3 regions of the Glutamicibacter sp. NPDC088483 genome follow, and region 3 is predicted to be linked to each of the others. Evidence: predicted binding sites of a transcription regulator. Region 3 holds the regulator's gene; each other region holds the start of a gene.
The links. Region 3 encodes LexA, which represses DNA repair genes until DNA is damaged. Its sites were predicted from a motif close to TCGAACANNTGTTCGA; they were not measured.

Region 1 (3,278 bases), on a different contig from region 3:
CAACGATCGTTGACATGATCAAATTTCTCCACGTTGTCCACGCTCTCGGGAACCGTGATTGACCGCAGCCCGTGCGGAGACACCCACGTCTTGGAGCCATCCGGGCAAGCGAAGACCTTCCAGCCAAGCACGTGCTTGTACATCTGATGCTGCTTGCACAAGAGATGGGTGTTCTGCCGGGTAGTGTGGCCGCCCTGTCCATACGCTTCGATGTGATCAATTTCCGAACGATCGGGCAGGCGGCGGCAACCAGGGAAACCGCAATGCTGGTCGCGGTAACGCAGCAAATCGCGCAACCCCTGGGAAGGCCGATATTTCTTGGGCTCCACATCAATTGCGGCTCCCGTCCATGGGTCGGTCAGAACGCGCTGGAACGACGGAGCATCCGCGGCGATTTCCAACGCTACGCCGATTGGGATCGGCCCGTAACCTTCCAAATCAGCGAGGGCGCGAGCGGGATTCACGAGCATTTCAATGGCTGGGATCGTGATGGCAACCCGTGGCTTCAGCGGCATGCCTTCCATTCCGGGCCAGCCATGCAGATACACGTCCGCAAGCACATCGGCTTCAACCTGCGTTTGCGTGCGCAGATCCTTGGAATCAGTGATCTGGGCGGCTGCCTGCTTTATCGAGTTGCGAATCGAATGGATGACATCAGCTCGGTGATGCAGCTGCAAGGTAGCCATGCCATTCTCCTCATTCCACACCTTGAGATTACGGGCTGCGAATGCGTTCTTCTGCCGGTTCTCTGCCGAATTGGGATTCATCCGGTCGTGAAAGCGACGGGCCCGCTGGTAGACGGTTTCGTCGCAGGCTGTTCTTGCCAGAGGCAGCAAGTTTTCCTCCATGCGGCCGACCTGCTCCGGAGAAAGGTCTTGCGAGTATTTGACGATGTCGTGGGCGGCCTTAACGGTAATCTCACCTGCAGCGAGCGCGGCAAGGGTGGCTTTGCAGGCGTGGCGCAAGCCCTTGGCATGGAACATCCGTTTGCTGACTTTACGGACGGATTCGCGCAATGCGACAGCTGACTCAGCTACGAAATTGGAGTTGATGACCTGCTCGCTGCCACGGTCTATGCCATAGTATTCGGCACTCTTGCTGGCTTCGGCTTCTTCGTCTGGGGTGTGGGCATGCTCGGTGGCAATCAGGTCATTGAAGGACGCGCTGACCTGCTCGACTCCGTCTGCCAGCAAAACGCAGATAGCGGCTTCAACGCTGCTCATCAGGCGTTGGAGTTTCTTCAGGCGTTCCAATGCGTCTCCGGGCCCATCCACGGGGCCCGCATTGAATAGTTCGTCAGCAACCTGCTTGATGGGTCCGAAGAACAACTGGTGCTCGCGATGGGCGTCGAGTGCTGACGCTCTGTGCGACTCCATGCGGATGCCCGGCGGGCGCAGTGGAAGGCGATGTTCATCGTCGTGATCGTCTAGATATGCGGGAATAGTCATAGTTAACGTTCGCGCAGATTATCGACAGTATCTTCTGGTTCGAAACCAATTGTGGATAAGTTCTAGAAAGTTTATGCGAATGCGATTAAGCGTGATTCCGGCGCGAAAATCGCTAGACCAGGGAAGGCAGTAATGGGTGCCGTGCTAGTTGCTAGTTGCTAGTTGGATGCAGGGGGCGCGGCGGACGGGTGAAGGCAGTTCGGATGCCACGGGCTGCCATGGCTGCGAGTATGGCAAAGGCGAGGACGCTGGCCATGTACAGGGGTGCGTCTAGATCCGCGGCGGCATCGGCGTTCCAATCGGCAAAGGTGTCGCCCACCGAGTTCATATTGGCGAAAGAAGCGAAGAAATAAGCCGGTGCGCCTAAGGCAATGATCAGGCTCCATGCGCCGATAGCCGCCCAGGCGGGCAGCTTGCGTCCGGCGGAAACTACCGGAACGAGCCAGGAGATGGCGAGAGCGGATCCAATGGCTGCGAAGACCCACCCTCCAAGCGAGTCGTAATTCTGGTCCATTGAGGCCATCTCGGAAATGGTTTCATCGAGGGGAAGCCCACTTGCTGCGGTCACGGCCCAATTGTTCATGAGCAGTGAGCCGTAAGCCGCGTAAGCCACGATCATGGCGAACCCGGAGATAGCTAGAAGTTTACGCATGTCAGTAGCCTAACAGTGCGCTAGTCAACTCGGTGGGATAACCAATAAGCGTATGAGCTGGACGTCCGTGCTACGTCCTTGCACGATCAAGCTGTCCTGATGCCAGCTGTCTGTATTCCAGTGCAAGAATCCGTGAAGCAGATGCCCTTAGTCGGTAAGGTGCATTATGTGCCGATCGGGAGCCCAAAGCGATCGCGCGAGCGATACCACCCAGCGCCGCAATGCAGCGCCAACCGTTAGAAGGAGACTAGGGATGATCTTCACCAAAAAAGGCGACGCCGCAGTTCTGGCCAAGCTCAGCACAGCTCCAGCACCCTATCGCGAGATTGCCGAACGGCTTCACGCCATAATCATGCAGAGCGCACCATCGCTGGAGCCGATCGTCCGCTGGGGACTTCCGTTTTACGTCCGGGATGGCAAAGACGTCTGCTACATCAAGCCTGACAAGGACTTCGTAGCTTTCGGTTTTGGAGAAGTCGTGAATCCAGCCTACGAGGAAGGCTCCCGCATGCATCCAGTTGCATGGACTATCACCTCGCTGGATTCTGCAACGGAAGACAGGATCCGGGAACTGGTGAAGAAGGCCGCGGGCTGATCCCGAGCAAGCTAGCTGGCCGCCAGATGAACAGTGCGCCCGCTGCAGGCAGCCGCATTGCCTGGAGTCAGTCCTCAAGTGCGCCGAAGGTCCCGTCAGCGCCATTGCTGTCGGGACCTTCGGCTTCGCGTCGGTAGTGCTGAGGGCAGAAGCCCTAGGCGGCAAGCATCGAGATGCCGTGCTCCTCTTCTGGCATCCATCCGGTCCAGGCCCAGTGGTTCTGGGGTTCACTGGCATCGGCAGCTCGGTGCGCGATGGATTGGGGCTGGAACTTCCCGGCTGGATCGTTCAGTGTTGAAGCATTCATGCTGCACTCCCATTGGATTGGCGGGTGTTCGCCCGTTCGTCGAGGTTCCGGGTACGGCAACGGCGGGGGTCCGGCCAATGCTGCCGGGACCCCCGCCGTGTTGAGGCGCGCTGGGGCTTACTTCACAGGGTCGAGCACGAAGTCGTAGGTGACCTGCTTGCCGTTGCCCGATGCTGCTGGCTGCACGTCGAGCATCAGTTCCGGCTTCACCGCGGTGGCGATGTCGTCGTCGTTGTGCGCATCGCCCGGGAAGTACAGCTGGGCGGTGAGCAGCTC
Region 2 (3,278 bases), on a different contig from region 3:
ACCGAGCGCGACCAATTGTGGAATCAACTGGATCACGGTGTAATTCGATAAACCGTGAGATGCCCAGATTGCTGTCCTGTTCAGGAACCTTCATCGAGACGCCAAGGACCAGATGTTTGCAGAATGAAGCGGGAGCACACTGGACTAGTTGTCATCCGCGCCTAGCGACACGGAGCGGTTGCCCAGTGACTGGAGACACCTCGGCAATAATGGTCTGCATGATCGAACGTGAACGGTGGAGCATGCGATTCCCGAATAAGTACCAGTCAGCTGGTTGGGGCATCGTCAGTGCGGTGATGTGCGCAGGCCTCTTGGCGGGATGCTCCGTAGTCCCGGATTATTCGGGTGATACCTGCGATGGACGTAAACCGGTTGGCTCTCTGGAGCAAGCCGGCAGGGACCTAGTGGCTGCCGCCTACGCCGCCGATCGGGACGGTGTATGCCGAGTGACCGCACCTTTCCCAGGCGGAGTTCTGGACGATTCAATGGTCGCCATGACTCGGGAAATCCTGGCCGAACGGGGCATCACCCCACAGAACGTCACTGTGGTAACTGGAGAACAGATGGGAATTGGTGTGGCCGTCCAATTGACAGACGGCAGCAATAACGCTTCCCGCGCGATCGACATCAGCGACACGGTCGTCCGCGACGATGGATTCACGGTGGGCCTGCCGCCAAAGCTGTATCCCGAGGTTCCGGAGCACCCTGCATCACCGTCTGCATCGACAGATTCTGCTTCCCGATAGCGCCAGTTACACAGTGAAACGTCCAACGCGACGTCAGTAACCGGAACCCGTACCGGCACGTAGAGGAAAGTACTATAGGGGAGGCGTGCGGTGATGTCATGCTTCACTTATCCGAAGCATGACACCAGCGTTGTTCGGTTAGGCCAATTCGCGGAACCCAAGTCGCTTATATAGATTTAGTGCAGCACCGGAAGTTCCATCTCCGATCCGCAAACTCAGGGTGTCCGCCCCATGCTTCTTGCACGCAGACACGGCAGCGGCAATCAAGGTGTGGCCCAGGCCATGCCCTTGATGAAGGGGATCAACGAAAAGATCGATGATGAATGGGCCGAATAGATCCTCATCCCAGATCGATTTCTCGACAACAAAGATCGCCCCAATCGGCCTTCCCTGTCGCAACGCGACAAAAGAAGCATTTTCGAGGAACTGACCAAACTCGTTGGCAAAAGTTTCTTCCATCTCGGATTGCGCTTCTTCAAGAGTCCCGGCCGCAATTCCGGGTGGGTACGCTGCGAAATACGGATCAGCTAGCTCCGTCGCGGATGAAGATTCTGCATGGCAAATTTCTGCGTACGAAGAAACAGCGGGAGCGAAATCTGCGTTCTGAAGAACAGCTTGCAAAACATCAGAGGGCATGGCAAATCCATTCGTAGGTCTTCTGAACTAATTGAGAGAAAACTTCATGAATGGAACATGACTTGAATCTAGCATCCAAAAAATCAGTGGTCTACAGAAAATTTTCCAATACTTTTGACGTGTTGAGTAGGCTCAGCTGGCTTTCGACGAAAGTGTCCCGAAAGCCGGTCACAAATAGGATCGCGCCACGTGCTGACTCGCATCGCAGAAGTTTCATGGATTTACAGGAACACCGGCTGTTCCGTATGCCCCGTCCGTGTAGTGACCGGTGAGGGGGGGCGCGAAACGGAACGGTGTGGCGCTGCCTCATGATGTCGAATGCTTGCACAGAAAACAATTGCTGTCGGATGGCATGCACCGCGGACGATGCCATTGCGCGGAACATTTGGCCAGGTTCGCTATGTTGTTGCATTGCGGATCAGCGGTTGCGGTGCCCCTGGTTGGCGGCGTGAACCGAACGTCGAATTTTATCCGTTTTCCCGCTCGTGCAACACAGAGCATGCGCTCGCCGCTCATTGGCATCTACGAGATAGCTGCGAACTTGGGGAGGGGACGCACACATGACAGGCACAAGCGGGAATCCAAGGGCCCGGTACCTCGAATGGGACGTCGTGGTCCGATCTGGATTCATGGGGACGCCGGCTCACCGGTCGACATTCCGGGTGGATGGACGAGCACGCATTGCGCTCGCCGTGCGCAGGATCAGGGGTTTGGAGAATTAACTGTGAGTTGCGTCCATTCGTACACGTATTCGAAGTAGTTTTCGATTAGTATGGCCTCGTGGCTATTTCATCGCAGAGTAAAAGAACTGATCTGACTCGCCTGGTCGTCAAGGGTGCACGCGAGCACAACCTGAAAAACGTGGACATTGATCTCCCGCGTGACGCAATGATTGTCTTTACCGGCCTTTCCGGTTCGGGCAAGTCCTCCTTGGCCTTCGACACCATTTTTGCCGAAGGCCAGCGCCGCTACGTCGAATCTCTCTCTGCCTACGCCCGCATGTTCCTCGGCCAGGTGGACAAGCCCGATGTGGATTTCATCGAGGGCCTGTCGCCAGCGGTGTCCATCGACCAGAAGTCGACCAGCCGCAACCCGCGTTCCACCGTGGGCACGATTACCGAAGTGTACGACTACATGCGCCTGCTGTGGGCCCGCGTGGGCCGTCCGCATTGCCCGATCTGCCACGAACCGATCTCCAAGCAGACGCCGCAGCAGATCGTCGACCAGCTGATGGAGCTTCCGGAGAAAACCCGCTTCCAGATCCTCGCCCCGGTAGTGCGCTCGCGCAAGGGCGAATTCGTCGACCTGTTCGCGGAGCTCTCTTCCAAGGGCTTCGCCCGTGCCCGCGTTGACGGCGCCACCATCCAGCTGAACGATCCGCCGAAGCTGGCCAAACAGGTCAAGCACACCATTGAGGTGGTCGTCGACCGCCTGGCCATCAAGGAAGATGCCCGCCAGCGCTTGACTGACTCCATCGAAACGGCCCTGGGCATCGCCGAAGGACGCGTGCTGGCCGACTTCGTGGACCTGGACGAGGATGATCCCCAGCGCGTGCGCGCGTTCTCCGAGAACCTGGCCTGCCCCAATGAGCATCCGCTGGCCATCGATGAGATCGAGCCGCGTACTTTCTCCTTCAATAACCCGTTCGGTGCCTGCTCGGCCTGTTCCGGCATCGGCACCAAGCTGGAAGTCGATGAGCACCTGATCGTCCCGGATACCGAGGTCACCCTGGCCGAGGGTGCGATCGCCCCATGGTCATTGGGCAAGGCCACCACCGAATACTGGAACCGCCTGATCGAAGGCCTGGGCCATGAGCTGGGCTTCACCATGGACACCCAATGGCAGGACCTGCCGGCTGCTGCCCGCGAAGCGATCCTGAACGGCAAGGACCACAAG
Region 3 (3,278 bases):
CGTGGCCAAGCATGGCGGAAATGGCTTCATGCAGGTTGCCGCCACCCATGCGGCGATTCGCCTGGCCCAGGGTGCTGGGCGCTTGATTCGTTCGGTCGGGGATAAGGGCGTTGTGGCGATCCTTGATTCGCGCATGGCCACGGCGCGGTATGGCAGCTTCTTGAAAGCTACCCTGCCTCCGATGTGGCCGACTGTCGATAAGAAGGTCATTACTGGTGTTCTCAAGCGATTGAACCCGGGCGGGAAATAGCCGCAACCAGAATATGAACTTGAGCTGTCCTTCGGGACAGCTCGTGTTCTTTAACCGGTACCAGCATGATGCTTCCAGATGCACTAAGGTCTGTGACAAGAACTGATGAAGCTCGAATCGGAAGGCACCATGGAGTCCATGCAGGAATTGGCGCACCAAGCCGCGATCGACACCCACCAGCGGTTCGGGCATCGCCTCATGGGGTTGCCCGGAACGTGGATTGGACAGAGCTACAGCAAAGCGCATCGGTTGCGCGACGGAAGCATGCTCAGCAATCTCAATGGTTTCGCGCACCCGCTTGCGGAGTGGAACTATTGGTGGCAGGCGCACTATCTGGATGCCATCATCGATGAGGGCCGATCGTACTGGGACGAAGGCAACGAACACCGGGCGCGCGAAGCGCTTGCCCGGGCCAACGGCCTATTGCGCGGCATTCGAATTCGAAACTTCGGGATCTTGCCCAACTACTTCTTCGACGACATGGCTTGGCTTGCCCTGGCCAGCGGCCGCCTGTCAAAGTTCACGCAGCTGGTGACGGGGCACAGGAGCCGTCCTGCCGAGGCGGCAGTTCGGACGCTGGGACGGCAGCTCCATGCCGGCATGGATGGGGTGCTGGACGGCGGCCTGTACTGGTCCAGAAAGCGGGATTTCAAGAACACGCCAGCCAACGCGCCGGCGGCACTGTTCTTTGCCCGTACCGGGGAGAAAGAGACCGCGCGAGAGCTTCTCCAGTGGCTGGAAAAGAATCTGTTCAGCGTGGAGCGAGGACTGTATCTGGACGGACTTCGGTTGACCACGCAGGGACACGCCGTGGAACCAGCGGTCTACACCTATAACCAGGGCCTGGTGCTCGGGGCATTGCTTGAGCTTGGCGAGCCTGCTGATCTGGCTCACGCTCAAGTACTGATCGATGCCACCACGAAATCGCTGTCAACTGCTGCCGGGGTCCTCTCGTTCAACAGCGGGGGAGACGGCAACCTGTTCGCGGGGATACTCTGCCGATATCTGGCCCTCGCCGGTAATGATGTCCGCTTGGAAGCCCGGAGCCGGGAGCAGGCCAGGAGGCTGGTCATGGCAACGGCGCGCCATCTGGCTGACCAGGAGCCACGCCGGCTTTCGGCGGCAATCCAACGCTGGATGATCTTCTCGGCGGCCGCTCAATTCGAGTTGAACGCCGGCCAATAGCGGGTTAAACGAGAATTGCGCTGGTGCCAAGCACCAGCGCAATGACCGTACGTATTCTAGAGCGAGCGCATCACCGAGACGACGCGTCCCATGATCGTTGCGGCATCACCCAAAATTGGTTCGTAGCGCGAGTTCTGCGGAAGCAGCCAGGTGTGCCCGTCACGCTGCCGGAAAGTCTTTACCGTGGCTTCTTCATCGAGCAGGGCAGCTACGATGTCGCCGTTGTCCGCCGTCTGCTGGCGGCGGACAACTACCCAGTCGCCATCGCAAATCGCAGCGTCAACCATTGAATCGCCGGAAACCTTGAGCATGAACAGTTCGCCGTGGCCTACGAGCTGACGAGGCAACGAGAAAACATCTTCGACGGACTGTTCGGCAAGGATCGGACCGCCGGCAGCGATACGGCCAACCAGGGGAACCATGGTGGTGTCAGCGGAAGTGCTCAATTCAATGATCTTGGCGTCTTCGCTGGCATCTGGCTCGACCGGCTTCGAAACTTCGGCCTTCTCGGCGTCTTCGGCCAGCTGCAGAGGCAGCAGGATTTCCATTGCGCGCGGACGGCGTGGATCTCGACGGATATAGCCGAGCTTTTCCAGCTGGCTCAGCTGGTGGGTGACGCTCGAAAGGCTCTTGAGCCCCACTGCGTCACCAATCTCACGCATCGATGGTGGATAACCGTTCTTGCCGATTGACCGCTGGATCGTCTCCAGGATCTTCTTTTGGCGAATCGTCAGCGAACGTGCATTCGATCGGGGAGTGCGTTGTGAAGCTGACATGAGATTTTGCCTTCCCTAGCAATCATTCGAAAGTTCGTAAGTCCAAACTGTCGGCGCTAGATGGTGAGATGTTTTCATTGCTCGTCTACTTCGAAATCTTAGTAGATAAGCGAGCTTCTTTCAAAGATTTGTTCGAAAACTTCTGGACAAGTTCCGCAAACCTCTGTTAGAACAGATATACGAGGTTCGAACAAGTTTTCGAATCTACGCTTTCGAATACAAATTCGCATCACTTGAATTTCTTGAGGAGACAAAGTCATGGCAACCGTCGCACTTGACTCAAATCAGACCCAGGCACCACTGAAGATCCGCATCAACCGTCGCGGATGGGCCGTGCTTGTGGGTATGCCCATTTTCGCACTCACCATCGCCGCAGCTTTCTTCATCTCCATGTTTGCCTCTGACGCGCATGCCGCAGCCGATACTCCTGTTGGAGTCGGAACCGTTGATGTCACCGTTATTCCAGGGGATACGCTGTGGAGCCTGGCCCGGGATTACGCCACCGGTTACGACGTGACCTCGGCAGTGGGCCACATCGCCGAACTCAATGCCCTGACCGGCAGCGAAATCCAGGTCGGCGAAACCCTCTCGATTCCGGTCCTTGCCGGCTAGCTTCCCCAGCTTGCTTCGAGTTTGTTACCTGTGGCCGTAGCGGATTCACCGGCAGGCGCGCTGCGCACGTAGACTTGATGCGTGAATGACCGCAGTGAACTTTTGAGTCAGCTGCCCTTGCGTGAGAATCTCCGCGGGCTATCCCCTTATGGCGCACCACAAATTGACGTGCCCATCCAGCTGAACGTCAACGAGAACACCCATCCGTTGCCACCGACAGTCGTCGATGCCATTGCACAAGAGGTGGCCAAGGCGGCGGCAACGTTGAACCGGTATCCGGACCGCGAGTTCACCGAGCTTCGCGAACTCCTAGCCGATTACCTCGGCCACTCGCTCACAAAGGACAATATCTGGGCCGCTAACGGTTCCAATGAAATCCTGCAGCAAATCCTGCAAGCCTTTGGCGGCCCCGGCCGTGCCGTGATGAGCTTCGGCCCTACCTACTCCATGTACCC

Region 1: ACIP6G_RS10260 (DUF222 domain-containing protein) is a predicted target of LexA. The motif match lies at 1,512-1,527, and genes of this name have one in related genera.
Region 2: uvrA (excinuclease ABC subunit UvrA) is a predicted target of LexA. The motif match lies at 2,122-2,137, and genes of this name have one in related genera.

Annotation. Positions count from the first base shown of each region.
Region 1 covers NZ_JBIVMP010000004.1:251,630-254,907, forward strand. The annotation lists gene ACIP6G_RS10260 (DUF222 domain-containing protein) at 1-1,448, opposite strand, end outside; gene ACIP6G_RS10265 (hypothetical protein) at 1,600-2,100, opposite strand; gene ACIP6G_RS10270 (DUF1801 domain-containing protein) at 2,354-2,695, shown strand; gene ACIP6G_RS10275 (hypothetical protein) at 2,850-3,002, opposite strand; gene catA (catechol 1,2-dioxygenase) at 3,120-3,278, opposite strand, start outside.
Region 2 covers NZ_JBIVMP010000001.1:131,781-135,058, reverse strand. The annotation lists gene ACIP6G_RS00670 (hypothetical protein) at 1-51, shown strand, start outside; gene ACIP6G_RS00665 (hypothetical protein) at 219-746, shown strand; gene ACIP6G_RS00660 (GNAT family N-acetyltransferase) at 885-1,382, opposite strand; gene uvrA (excinuclease ABC subunit UvrA) at 2,163-3,278, shown strand, end outside.
Region 3 covers NZ_JBIVMP010000005.1:377,707-380,984, forward strand. The annotation lists gene ACIP6G_RS12915 (ATP-dependent DNA helicase) at 1-250, shown strand, start outside; gene ACIP6G_RS12920 (glycoside hydrolase family 76 protein) at 356-1,435, shown strand; gene lexA (transcriptional repressor LexA) at 1,492-2,211, opposite strand; gene ACIP6G_RS12930 (LysM peptidoglycan-binding domain-containing protein) at 2,470-2,823, shown strand; gene ACIP6G_RS12935 (histidinol-phosphate transaminase) at 2,905-3,278, shown strand, end outside.